DNA from 3 places in the Streptomyces sp. NPDC055815 genome. Region 3 is predicted to be linked to each of the others. Evidence: riboswitches for the same ligand, from Rfam matches in the RefSeq annotation. Region 3 holds a riboswitch; each other region holds the start of a gene.
What was found. Region 3 has a riboswitch for cyclic di-AMP ahead of ACWGN5_RS40050 (M23 family metallopeptidase). Riboswitches for the same ligand answer to the same signal wherever they lie in the genome.
Positions count from the first base shown of each region.

Region 1: linked by a shared signal. The riboswitch ahead of ACWGN5_RS22905 (transglycosylase family protein) and the one ahead of ACWGN5_RS40050 (M23 family metallopeptidase) in region 3 are both predicted to bind cyclic di-AMP.
Region 2: linked by a shared signal. The riboswitch ahead of ACWGN5_RS01375 (LysM peptidoglycan-binding domain-containing protein) and the one ahead of ACWGN5_RS40050 (M23 family metallopeptidase) in region 3 are both predicted to bind cyclic di-AMP.

Region 1 is NZ_JBSHDU010000036.1:50,597-54,848, reverse strand. Features, by position in the region: gene ACWGN5_RS22915 (cytochrome P450 family protein) at 1-291, shown strand, start outside; gene ACWGN5_RS22910 (transglycosylase family protein) at 386-1,405, shown strand; cyclic di-AMP (ydaO/yuaA leader) riboswitch at 1,664-1,837, shown strand; gene ACWGN5_RS22905 (transglycosylase family protein) at 1,841-2,545, shown strand; gene eno (phosphopyruvate hydratase) at 2,855-4,141, shown strand; gene ACWGN5_RS22895 (FtsB family cell division protein) at 4,232-4,252, shown strand, end outside.
Region 2 is NZ_JBSHDU010000001.1:254,580-258,831, reverse strand. Features, by position in the region: gene ACWGN5_RS01380 (phosphoribosyltransferase family protein) at 1-1,015, shown strand, start outside; gene ACWGN5_RS01375 (LysM peptidoglycan-binding domain-containing protein) at 999-1,853, opposite strand; cyclic di-AMP (ydaO/yuaA leader) riboswitch at 1,858-2,014, opposite strand; gene ACWGN5_RS01370 (DUF6197 family protein) at 2,399-3,019, shown strand; gene ACWGN5_RS01365 (phosphocholine-specific phospholipase C) at 3,076-4,252, opposite strand, start outside.
Region 3 is NZ_JBSHDU010000125.1:11,761-16,012, reverse strand. Features, by position in the region: partial or broken gene ACWGN5_RS40055 (aldo/keto reductase) at 1-694, opposite strand, end outside; gene ACWGN5_RS40050 (M23 family metallopeptidase) at 739-1,836, opposite strand; cyclic di-AMP (ydaO/yuaA leader) riboswitch at 1,848-1,995, opposite strand; gene ACWGN5_RS40045 (PP2C family protein-serine/threonine phosphatase) at 2,197-3,408, opposite strand; gene ACWGN5_RS40040 (MFS transporter) at 3,568-4,252, opposite strand, start outside.

The DNA.
Region 1 (4,252 bases), on a different contig from region 3:
GACCCGGCGCGGTTCGAGGGGCCGGACACCCTCGACCTCGCCCGGCGCGACAACCAGCACCTCGGCTACGGGCACGGCATCCACTACTGCCTCGGCGCGCCGCTCGCCCGTCTCGAAGGGCAGACCGCGCTCGCGACCCTGCTGACTCGCCTGCCGGATCTGCGACTTGCCGCCGATCCCGCCGAACTCCGGTGGCGCGGTGGGCTCATCATGCGTGGTTTGCGCACGCTTCCGGTGGAGTTCTCCCCTTCCGTACCCCTCTTGGCTACTGACGTGCCATCAGAAATGTGATCTTCACGTGATCGCGGGGCGATCGACTTGTGACGGGCGTTCGAATACCGCTACGTTTCCCGGCAGTCTCAGCCGTCACGCGAAAGGCCCTCCTATGCGTTCCGGGAACGGACGACACCGTCGCCCCCGTCAGGCCCCCGCCATCGTCGTCGCCGCGGGCGTCACCGGATCCGCCATGGCGCTGCCGCTGCTCGCCACCGGATCCGCCTCCGCCGCCGACGCCGCCACCTGGGACCGGGTCGCCGAGTGCGAGTCCGGCGGCCAGTGGAGCGCCAACTTCGGCAACGGCATGTACGGCGGCCTCCAGTTCACCCAGGACAGCTGGGAGCGGCACGGCGGTCTCGCGTACGCGCCCAGCCCCGACCTCGCCAGCCGTGCCCAGCAGATCGCGGTGGCCGAGAAGGCGCTCGACGCGGGCAGCAACGAGTGGGCCACCTGCGCGCCGATCGCCGGCCTGAAGAACGACGGCAAGGCCACCGGTGTGAACCCCGGCCCGACCGTCGTCCCGACCACCCCCACGGGCCCCCTCCCCGAGTCCAACCGCACCGCGGGGGGTGAGGGGTCGTCCGCCGGGCGGTCCGCCACTCCCGCCGCCCCCGTGAAGCCGGTCACGCCGACCGCTCCGGCGAGCTCGGCCACCCCGGCCTCGCCCAGCACGCCGACCGCGCCGACCACTCCCGCGACCCCGGTCACGCCCGACGCTTCCGTTACGCCCGGTACGCCGGATTCGTCCGAGACGCCCAAGGGTGACGTGCCGTCGGCCACACCCGGCACCGGCAAGCACCGGGGCGAGGCCGCCCCGGAGGAATCCGACACAACGGGCAGCTCGTCCGAAACCGGCCGACACGCGGGCGGGTCTGCGGGCAAGGTCGACGCCACTCCGGTGACCGACGAAGCGGCGAATTCGGACGCAACGGACAGTCAGGGCACTTCGGGCGAGTACACCGTGCGCCCGGGCGACAGCCTGTCCGGCATTGCGGAGGAGAACGAACTCCCCGGAGGCTGGACCGCCCTCTACGACGCCAACAAGCGGACGGTGGGCGCCGATCCGGACCTCATCCTCCCTGGTCAGAGCCTTGACCTGACGATCGGTTCGACGGCGGCGGCGGGTTAGTTCGCGGGCTTATGTCCGGTTCTGGCCAAGTGAGACATGGGTCTCTTCGCCCCAACTGGCGTGTCACGTCCGCAAACTTTGCTTCCGTCACCTCTCACCTGCGCAAACACCGCCCACCGGAGGGCAAGCAGGGGCGATTTTTCCGCAATGGGCCTCTTTGAACTTCCGGTGGGTCTGTGTCTACGGTCGTCACCGCTCGCCACCGCGGGCCCCGTCGACCGAAACGCCGAATCCTGCCGTCGGCCGATGGGAACAGTCGTCGCGCAAGCGCCGAAGGCAGGAGTGGGGGACCCAAGGTAAGTGCCGGTCCCGGCCGTTGAGACAGACGGCCGACGACCGGCTTGGGGTGAAGCCGCGTGCAAGGACACGCGGCCGGGCAACTTTCCGGCCCGAACCCGACAGCTCACCTCACAGGCGTCGGTGAGGAGAATTCCCATGCTGTTTTCCGCCAAGGGCAAACACCGCCGTCCCTCCAAGGCCGCCCAGGTCGCCACGCTCGTCGGCGTCACCGGTGTCGCCGTCGCCGCCCCGCTGCTGACCGCGGGCACCGCCTCCGCCGCCACCACCGCCGAGTGGGACACCGTCGCCCAGTGCGAGTCCGGCGGCAACTGGTCCATCAACACCGGCAACGGCTTCTACGGCGGCCTGCAGTTCACCAACTCCACCTGGGCCGCCTTCGGTGGCACCGCCTACGCCCCGCGCGCCGACCTGGCCTCGAAGGCCCAGCAGATCGCCGTCGCCGAGAAGGTCCTCGCGGGCCAGGGCAAGGGTGCCTGGCCGAGCTGCGGCGTCGGCCTCTCCAACGCCGCCTACGACGGCGGCGCCGCCGAGAGCGCCCCGCAGCAGACCCAGCAGGCCGCCCCCGAGCAGGAGGCCGCCCCCAAGCAGCAGGAGCGTCGCGCCGAGCAGCCGACCACCCGCAGCGAGCAGCGCAAGGCCCCGAAGACCGTCACCACCCCGACCGGCAAGAAGGTCAAGAAGGGTGACGGCGAGTACAAGGTCGTCGCCGGCGACACCCTCAGCAAGATCGCCCAGGCGCACGGCGTCAAGGGCGGCTGGGCCAAGCTCTTCGAGCTGAACAAGGACGTCGTCGAGAACGCCGACCTCATCTACCCGGGTCAGCAGCTCCACCTGAAGTGACCCCGGCGGTTCGCGTGAGTCCGGCGGCTCACGCGGCCCCGACGACCCTCCCGCGGTGACCACCCCGGTCCGGCGTGCCCCTTCCCCCGTGCGCGCCGGACCGGGGTTTCCCCTTTTATGGGGACTCCGCGGTTACCGTCCAGTAGATTCGGGGTCCTTCGTCCCGCAATGCGTGCCCTTGGGTCCTTTTTCGTCCCAGGGGGCGGGCGCACGGCGGGCCGGAGCCCCCGAGCCGGTTAGGCTCTTGTCGCAAGGCCACGCGACCCTGCACGACCTTGCGTCACATCCAGCGTCACATCCCAGAAGGAGATGCTCGTGCCGTCCATCGACGTCGTCGTAGCCCGGGAAATCCTGGACTCCCGAGGCAACCCCACGGTCGAGGTCGAGGTCGGCCTCGACGACGGCAGCACCGGCCGTGCTGCTGTTCCGTCCGGCGCCTCCACCGGTGCGTTCGAGGCCATCGAGCTTCGCGACGGTGACCCGAACCGCTACCAGGGCAAGGGTGTCGAGAAGGCCGTCCTCGCCGTCATCGAGCAGATCGGCCCGGAGCTCGTCGGCTACGACGCCACCGAGCAGCGCCTGATCGACCAGGCCATGTTCGACCTGGACGCCACCGAGAACAAGGGCTCGCTCGGCGCCAACGCCATCCTCGGCGTCTCCCTCGCCGTCGCGCACGCCGCCTCCGAGGCCAGCGACCTCCCGCTCTTCCGCTACCTGGGCGGCCCGAACGCGCACCTGCTGCCCGTTCCGATGATGAACATCCTCAACGGTGGGTCGCACGCCGACTCCAACGTGGACATCCAGGAGTTCATGATCGCCCCGATCGGCGCGGAGTCCTTCTCCGAGGCCCTTCGCTGGGGTGCGGAGATCTACCACACGCTCAAGAGCGTGCTGAAGCGCAAGGGCCTCTCCACCGGCCTCGGCGACGAGGGCGGCTTCGCCCCGAACCTGGAGTCGAACCGCGCCGCCCTCGACCTCATCGTCGAGGCCATCAAGGAGGCCGGCTACACCCCGGGCACCGACGTCGCGCTCGCGCTCGACGTCGCCGCGTCCGAGTTCTACAAGGACGGCGCGTACGAGTTCGAGGGCAAGTCCCGCTCGGCCGCCGAGATGACCGAGTACTACGAGGAGCTCGTCTCCGCGTACCCGATGGTCTCCATCGAGGACCCGCTGTTCGAGGACGACTGGGCCGGCTGGAAGATCCTCACCGACAAGCTGGGCACCAAGGTCCAGATCGTCGGCGACGACCTCTTCGTCACCAACCCGGAGCGCCTCGCCCGCGGCATCGAGGAGGGCACCGCCAACGCCCTCCTGGTCAAGGTCAACCAGATCGGCTCCCTGACCGAGACCCTGGACGCCGTCGAGCTCGCCCAGCGCAACGGCTTCAAGTGCATGATGTCCCACCGCTCCGGCGAGACCGAGGACGTCACCATCGCCGACCTCGCGGTCGCCGTGAACTGTGGCCAGATCAAGACCGGCGCCCCGGCCCGCTCGGACCGCGTCGCCAAGTACAACCAGCTCCTGCGCATCGAGGAGATCCTCGACGACGCCGCGGTCTACGCCGGCCGCAGCGCCTTCCCGCGCTTCAAGGGCTGACCTGTCCTGACGCTGTAGTTACGTCCGTCCCCGTACTCGGTCCCGTACCGTGTGCGGGGACGTACGTATGAACAGGGGAGGCGACACGACATGGCCGCGAAGGACCGGGAC
Region 2 (4,252 bases), on a different contig from region 3:
GGAGGAGCGGGAGCACGCCGAGCTCGAACACCGCGCTCAGCGTTACCGGGGCAGCCGGCCGTCCGTGCCCCTCGAAGGGCGGACGGTCGTCGTGGTCGACGACGGGCTGGCCACCGGGGCCACGGCGCTGGCGGCCTGCCGGGTGGTACGGGCCAGGGGCGCGGCCCGGATCGTTCTCGCGGTCCCGGTGGCGCCGCGTGGCTGGACGGCCCGCCTCGGTGGCGAGGCCGACGAGACGGTCAGCGTGCACGCGCCGGAGCTGTTCTTCGCGATCGGGCAGTTCTACCGGGACTTCTCGCAGACTCCGGACGCCGAGGTCATCGCCTGCCTGGACCGGAACAGGGCCGAGCGGGACCCTGTCGTACGGGACACGGACGTCCGGATCCCGGTCGGCGGGGTCACCCTGAGTGGGCGCCTCGCGGTGCCCGAGGACGCGGGCGGCATCGTCCTCTTCGCGCACGGCAGCGGCAGCAGCCGCCACAGCCCGCGGAACCGGGCCGTCGCCGCGGCGCTCAACCGGGCGGGCCTGGGGACGCTGCTCTTCGACCTGCTGACCGAGTCGGAGGCGACCGACCGGGCGCATGTCTTCGACACCCCGCTCCTCGCCGGGCGGCTCGCGGGGGCCACGGAATGGCTGGCCGCGCGGCCCGAGAGCACGGGACTGCCGTTCGGGTACTTCGGCGCGAGCACGGGCGCGGCCGCCGCGCTGTGGGCGGCGGGCGATCCCGCGTCCCCGGTGAGCGCCGTCGTCTCACGCGGTGGTCGGCCGGACCTCGCGGCCGAGCACCTGGCCCGGGTGCGCGCCCCGACGCTCCTGGTGGTGGGCGGTGCGGACGCGCTGGTCCTGGACCTCAACCGGCGGGCCCTGGCGCTGCTGCGCTGTGAGAACCGGCTCTCCGTCGTGGGCGGCGCCGGCCACCTCTTCGAGGAGCCGGGTGCCCTGGAGGAGGTGGCGGACCTCGCCACCTCCTGGTTCCAGGAGCACTTCCGGCGGAAGGTCAGTACGCCGAGTTGACGTTGTCGATGGAGCCGTAGCGGTCGGCCGCGTAGTTGCAGGCGGCGGTGATGTTGGCGACCGGGTCGAACAGGTCCATGGACGTGCCGGGCACGTGGTAGGCGAGGAAGGTCGGCTCGATGACCTGGAGCAGGCCCTTCGAGGGGGTGCCGGCGACGGCGTTGGAGTCCCACAGGTTGATGGCCTGGGGGTTTCCGGAGGACTCGCGCATGACGTTGCGGTAGATCCCGTCGTAGGAGCCGGGGATGCCGTGCTGGCCCATGATGGCGAGCGACTCCCGGATCCAGCCGTCGAGGTTGTCGGCGTAGTTCGTGGCGGCGACCGGGGCGGCCTTGGCGACGGCCGGGGTGGCCGCAGCGGCGGCGGCGCCCCTACCGGTGGCGACGGCGGGGGTGGCCGACGGGCGCTTGGTGGTGGCGGACTTCTTGGCCTTCGCCTGCGAGGGAGCGGTCTTCGCGGAATCCCGACGAATCGTCAGTTCGAGTCCGGGGCGAATGAGTGACGGATTGTCACCCACGACGCTCTTGTTGGCACGGTAAAGGCTCTTCCAGCCGCCCTGAATTCCCTTCTTGTGGGCGATCAGGGAAAGCGAGTCGCCGCTCACGACGGTGTAGGTGTGTGCGGCGGCCGGGGCGGCGGGAGCCTTGGCGGCGACCGGTGCGGCGGGGGCCTTGAACGTCTGGGTGGCGATCTGCGGAGCGCCGGACGCGGGCGCCGCGCCGGCGACGGCCGGGGCGATCAGCGGCAGGGTCAGGGCGGCGCCACCGGTGCCGACCAGGGCGAGACCGCGGGAGACGTGGCCGCGGCGGGGGCGGCGGTGCTTACCGTGAGCAGGCATGACGGTGTCCTCTCCGGCGCCTGCGGGGTGAGCTGTCGGGTTCGGACGGGAGATGTCCGGCCGCGCGCACGCGGCTTCACCCCGAGCCGTTCCGGATTCCGGACCGGCGTATTCGTGGGTCCCCCGCTCCTGCCGTCGGGTGAAAAGGGAGGTTTATCGAGCGGTGGCAGGATTGGGCGTTCCGCTCGAATGGAGGTGACCGTAGGCCAGTAATGCGACGGATAACAAGAGGAGTGGATGGCGCGGGGCGGGAAATGGATCAATTAATTGAGGGAATTCAAGATCGACGCCGTCCGCGGGGTGTCGAACTTCCTTGCCGGGCAAGGGGTGGGGGAGGGTGCCGCCGAATGCTCGGGCCGAATGAGTGAGTCGCATCACCCGGAGTGTAATGTCCGAATTTGGGGTGTAATTCCGTGGTGGGTAATTAGGGGGCGAAATCCCCGCGATGGGCCATTCGGGTGGGCGACGCTCCGAGCGGGAGCAAAAGTCGCAAAAGCGACATTCGTCTTGAAAGATGGAGGGAGTCGACCCCAGGAGCCACCCAGATGCCGCCTTCCACCTCCCTGCTCAGACCCCACACCCCGGACACGCTCGACACCCTCGACCGCGAGGCCGCCGCCCTCTTCGAGAGCGCCACCTGGCAGCGGATCGTCACGGACCTGACCGTCCCCGAGCCGTCACCTCCGGCGGTGGAGGGCTGGCGGGAGCTGCTCAGCGTGCCGGTGGACCGGCTCGTGGCCGACGCGCTCGCCGCGCTGCCCCCGGCGCTGCCCGCCGAGCGTCGCCTTCCCGGGCGTCTCGGCGCCGTGCTGCCGGACCGGCTCCATGCCTGGCGCCGCATCGGTCAGGCCGAACTGCGCCCCTCGGTCCACCTCGGCTACGCGCGCCTCGTGCTGACGGAGTGGGGCTGGCAGAACGCCCCGTACAAGCTGCGGGACGTACGCGGCGCACGCTGTGTCTGCGGTGCCCTGCTCGCCGCCCACCGGCTCGGCTACGGCAGTGCGGACACCATGCACGAGGCGGCCGCCTGGACCATGACCGAGCTGCGGTCGCGCGGATGGCAGGGACTGATCGGGCCGTGGAACCGGGCCCCCGGCCGTACGGCCGCCGATGCGGTGGCCCTCCTCGACGCCACGATCCGCCGCGCCGCGCACGCCGGCCGCTGACGGCGCGTGTGCCGGGCGGCGACCTTCCGGCCGCCGCCCCGCACGCGCGCGAGTGATCAGCCGCTGACGCTCGCGGCTCCGGTCTCGATGTGTCCGGTGTACCGGCGCGACCAGGTTCCGTCGATGTCGGCGAGGATCGTGAAGTCGTACCAGCCGCCGTTGTACGCCACCGCGTTGAAGAAGTCCTCGCGGCTGGAGTTCGCCGGCACCGTGTACGTCCATGGGCCGTCGGAGCGGTAGGCGTTCGAGCGGATCGTGAAGGTGACGGGACCGGCCGAGGTGTTCGTCATCTTGAACCACAGGGCCGTCTTGCCCGTCCCGGCCTCGGGCGCGAACCGGGCGGCCACCTCGACGGCCTTGCCGGCCTTGGAGGCGTCCCCGATGAACCGGCGCAGGAAGCGGTTCGGGCCCATCATCGAGATGTCGTACTTCCCGGACCCCGAGCCGAGGCCGATGTTGAAGTAGTCCGTGGCGGTGTCGCCGGGATCGACGGTGTACTGCCAGGCGGCGGTGTCCCGGTACTGGTGCGGATGGATCGAGAAGTGCGCCGACCGCTTCGCCTCCGAGCCCTGGTTGGTCATCGAGAACCAGGCCAGGATCTTGCCCGCGGCGCCGAACTCGAAGCGGTCGAGGTTGCCGTTCACCTGGTACGGCAGGGCGCGCGCCGGACGGGTGCCGGACTCCTGCGCGGGCAGCGCGTTGTTCTGGGGTGCCGGGTTCGGCAGCGGGCCGCAGGTGGCCTGCCCGATCACCTTCGCCGTCGACGGGAGGCCCGCGGGCACTCCGTACACCGGGTTGGCGAAGTCGAAGACGCCGGTCAGGTCACCCGTGACCTTCCGCCGCCACGCGCTGATGTGGGGACAGGTGGCCGGGGTGCCGAGCGCCGCCGTCCAGGTCTCCATGAAACGCAGCACCGAGGTGTGGTCGAAGACCTCCGAGCTCACCCAGCCACCCCGGGTCCACGGGGACATGACAATCATCGGGACGCGGAAGCCCAGGCCGATCGGCACGCCGTCGAGGTACTCGCCCGCGGTCCCCGGAGGGGCGACCGGCGGCGGGACGTGGTCGAAGAAGCCGTCGTTCTCGTCGTAGTTGAGGAACAGCACCGTCGAGTCGAACACCTCGGCGTTCGCGGCCAGCGCGCGGTAGACGAGGTCGACGAAGTGGGCGCCGTCCCCCGGCGGGGCGTACGGGTGCTCCGAGAAGGCCTCGTTCGCGACCACCCACGAGACC
Region 3 (4,252 bases):
GGGCGCTCTCGACGGTCTTCCCGGGGCGGTACTTGCCGGTGAGGAAGCCGGCCGCGAGCCCGTAGTACGGGACGGCCGAGAGCCCGGCCTGCTCGACGGTCTCCAGGAGCGGGCCCTCGTAGGTGTCGCGGGAGACCAGGTTGTAGTGCGGCTGGAGGGCGACGTAGCGGCTGAGGCCCTCGGCCTCGGCGAAGTCGAGGGAGGCGCGCAGCCGCTCCGGGGAGATGTTGGAGGCGGCGACGGCCCGCACCTTGCCGTCCTTCACCAGCTGGTCGAGGGCGGTGACGATCTCCTCGACGGGGACGGATTCGTCGTCGAAGTGCGTGTAGTAGAGGTCGATGTGGTCGGTGCCGAGGCGGCGCAGGGACTCCTCCGCGCCGGACTTGATGGTGGTGGCGGAGAGGCCCTTGAACCGGGGGTGGGCGCCGACCTTGGTGGCGACGACGATGTCGGAGCGGTTGCCGCGGGAGGCGAGCCAGCGGCCGATGACGGTCTCGGACTCGCCGCCCTCGTTGCCGTCGGCCCACGCGGAGTAGACGTCGGCGGAGTCGACGAAGTTGCCGCCGGCGGCGGCGTAGGCGTCGAGGACGGCGAAGGACTGGGCCTCGTCGGCGGTCCAGCCGAAGACGTTGCCGCCCAGGGCCACGGGGAAGACGTGCAGGTCGGAGCTGCCCAGCGGGCGGAGGGAGGTCATGTTTCGATCAACCGTCCGCGCCGCCGGGCCTATTCCGGATCCGCTCAGAGGCTGAGGCCCTTGGAGCGGAGCCAGGCCGCCGGGTCGATGCCGTCGCCGCCCGCGGTGTGGACCTCCATGTGGAGGTGGGCGCCGGTGACGTTGCCGGTGGCGCCGACGCGGCCGATGGTCTCGCCGGTGGACACGGTCTGGCCGGCGCTGACCAGCATGGAGGAGAGGTGGCAGTACCAGACCTCGGTGCCGTCCTCCAGCTCCAGGACGATCCGGTAGCCGTAGGAGCCGGACCAGCCGGCGGACTTGACGGTGGCGCCGTGGACCGCCTTGAGCGGGGTGCCCGTGGGGGCGGCGAAGTCGAGGCCGGTGTGGTAGCCGGAGGACCACATCGAGCCGGACTGCATGTAGGTGGCGGTGAGGGTGTACGAGGAGACCGGCAGCGAGTAGCTGGCGGCGAGCTGGGCGAGGCGCTCGGCCTCGGCGGCCGCCTCGGCCTTCGCCCTGGCTTCCGCCTCCGCCTTGGCCTTGGCTTCCGCCTCGGCCTTCGCCTTGGCGTCGGCGGCGGCCTTCTCCGCGGCGGCTTCCTTGGCGGCGGCCTCCGCGGCGGCCTTCTCGGCCGCCGCCTTCTCGGCCGCGGCGAGCTCGGCGGCGTCGGCGGAGGCCTGCTGCTGCTCGGCCTGCTGGAGGATGCGGGCGCGCAGGGCCTCGCCCGCGGCGGGGGCGGTCTGCTCGGTGCGCTCGTCGGCCGCGTTGGTGTACGTGGCGGAGGTGAGCGGGTTCGGGTTGGCGCGGGCCTCGGTGACGGGCTCGCTGTCCTCCTCGGGGAGGAGGTCGCCGACGCCGGGGAGGTCGTGGGCGTCCGGCAGGTTCAGGTCGGGGAGGTCCGGCAGCGATATGGCCACCGGGGGCTTCTCCTGCGCGGTGGCGAGGCCGCCCGCGCCGACGGCGGCGATCACGCCGACGCCGAGGACGGTGGAGGAGCGGGCGAAGTTGGAGCGCTGCTTGACGACCCGGTGCCGGCCGCCGGAGCGGCTCTCCGCGCGGAGGGATCCCTCGGTGGGGTTCCACTCGGTGTCCGGGGCTGCGGGACCCGCACCGCCACCGAAGGCGTCGAAGGGGGCTTCGGGTGCGGGGGTGTTGGACGCCACGGGGGCGCGCTCCTTTCCTTCCGTCTCGCCTACCGGGTTAGCTGACGGGTTCGGAGCAGGAAGGTCTCCTACGGGCTCGCTCGCACGAGTGCGAAGGGGCCCGATTCACCCCAAGTGGTGGTTCCCCGGTTCCTTTTCAGGATTCGGCGCGTGCGCACGGTGCCGCCTCTTGCGACGGCTGGGACGACCGCGCTGCGTTATCGAACGTTAATAGACAGGGGGTCCCGATTCCAAGCTGTTCCTCTTGATCATTCATTGAATTGAGAGGTAATCGCCCGACTTGACCCCCCTTCAGCGAAGGACCGCCAAACACTCGCGATCTGACGTTATGTCAATTGTTATCGCAGTGACACCCTTCGACTACGCCTGGTGACCGGACCCGCCCGGCGGCACCACCGGCATCGTCCGGCGCCGCTCGGGCTGCCCCGTCGCCGGCCGGCTCACCGCGAGCAGCGCCATGTCGTCGGTCGACCCGCCGCCCGTGTGGAGCCGTACGTCGTCCACGAGCGCGTCGAGCAGCTCCTCGGGTCCCGGGAAGATCCGCCCGGCGAGCCGCGCCGCCGGATCGTAGAAGACGCCCACCGCGTTCCGCGCCTCCGAGAGGCCGTCCGTGTAGAAGAGCAGTGTCGCGCCCGCCGGGAACGGCCGCGCCTCGGCCCGGTCCGGCCACGCCGCCAGCTCCCCCATGCCGAGCGGCAGGGCCGCCTCGCCCGGTTCCAGCGGATCCACGCGCCCGTCCGCGTACAGCATCAGCGGCGGCGGGTGCCCGCGGTTGACGACCCGTACGAAACCCTCGAAGGTCCCGCCCCCGTCGCCGCGCGGGATCTCGGCCAGGACGGCCGTCGTGAACCCCTCGAAGGCGTCGAGCCCGTCCCGCCGGGTGCCCTCCCGGGTCAGGGCGCGTTCGAGGCGCTGCGCCACGCCCTCCAGGTTCCGCTCCTGCTCCGCCGCCTCCCGGAAGGCGCCGATGACGACCGCGACGGCCTCGACCGCGTCCATCCCCTTGCCCCGGACGTCCCCGACCACGAGCCGCACCCCGTGCGGGGTGTCCTGGACGGCGAACAGGTCACCGCCGATGAACGCGTCGGCCTGCGCCGCCTCGTACCGCGCCGCGCACTGCAGCCCGCCGATCCGCTCGGCGGGCATCGGCAGCACCGCCTTCTGCGCCGTCTCCGCGATGACCCGCGCCGACGCGAGCCGCTCGCCGCTGCGGCGCACCACCCGGTTGATGAGGAGCGCGAGCGCCGAGACGGTCACGACGGTCAGGGTCTCGGTGAGGGCGGGGATCTCGTCGTCGGTGCCGTTGTAGATGTGCAGCCCGATGGAGGCGAGGACGGCGCCGATCCCGGTGAGCAGGGTGATCAGGGTGGAGAAGAAGGGCGCGGCGATCAGCGGGGCGGCGGAGAAGAGCGGCGACGCCGTGTACGCGGGCGGGGTCGACAGGTCGAAGACGACACCGCCCACGATGACCAGCGGGGGCAGCGCCCGGATGAACCGCCGTGCGCCGCCGTACGCGGGACGGCCCCCGCCGCCCCGCCGCCCTCCGCCCGCCGCTCCTAGGGGGTGCCCCACCTGTGCTCTCCTGCCCGGTCCGACCGGCCGCGGTCCGCACCGCGCCCTCCCAGGGTGGCCGCCGCCGGACGGGGCGGCGACTCCCGTGGGGCCAGGTGGCGTACGGGGCGGGCCAGGGTCAGCCGGAGGGCACCTCCTCCGCCCCGCCCCCGTACGGGATCAGCCGGAGGACGCCTGGCCCGGGACCGGACCCGCCGCCTCCTCCGCCAGCCGCCCGCCCCGGGCGAGCAGCGCCATCGCCGCCGCACACCCCAGGCCGACCGCGCACAGCACCAGCCACGGCGCCGCCGACCAGCCGGTGACGTCGAGGAGCGCGCCCGTGCCCAGGTTCCCGAGGGTGATCCCGACCCCGCACACGGTGTTGTAGAGCCCGTAGTGGGTGGCCACCCAGCGCCCCCGGGACAGGGCGACGACGGTGTCCATCTCGTACGGGTAGAGCACCGCGTTCGCGACGGCCAGGACCGCCGCGCACAGCAGCAGCCCCGGCAGGCCGCGTCCCAGGACGGCCGGCACCAGGAACGCCCCGCCCATCAGGGCGAGCCCGAGCACGAGGCACCGCTCCCGGCTGAGGCGGCGCCGGCACCAGGCCGTGATCCGCAGCTGCCCGGCGAGCGCGACGAGCGCCGACACCGCGAACAGCGCCGTCGTCGCACCCGTACCGCCCGCCGCGAGCGGCAGCGCCAGATAGACCTGGAAGGACAGCACGTACGAGCCGGTCATGGCGAGCGAGAAGAGCCAGAACGTCCGGTGCGCGAGGACGGTACGGAACTGCCCGCGCTCCCCCTTCCCGTCGGCAGGACCGGACGCGGCCCGTACGGGCAGATGCCGGAGCTGTACGAGGGTC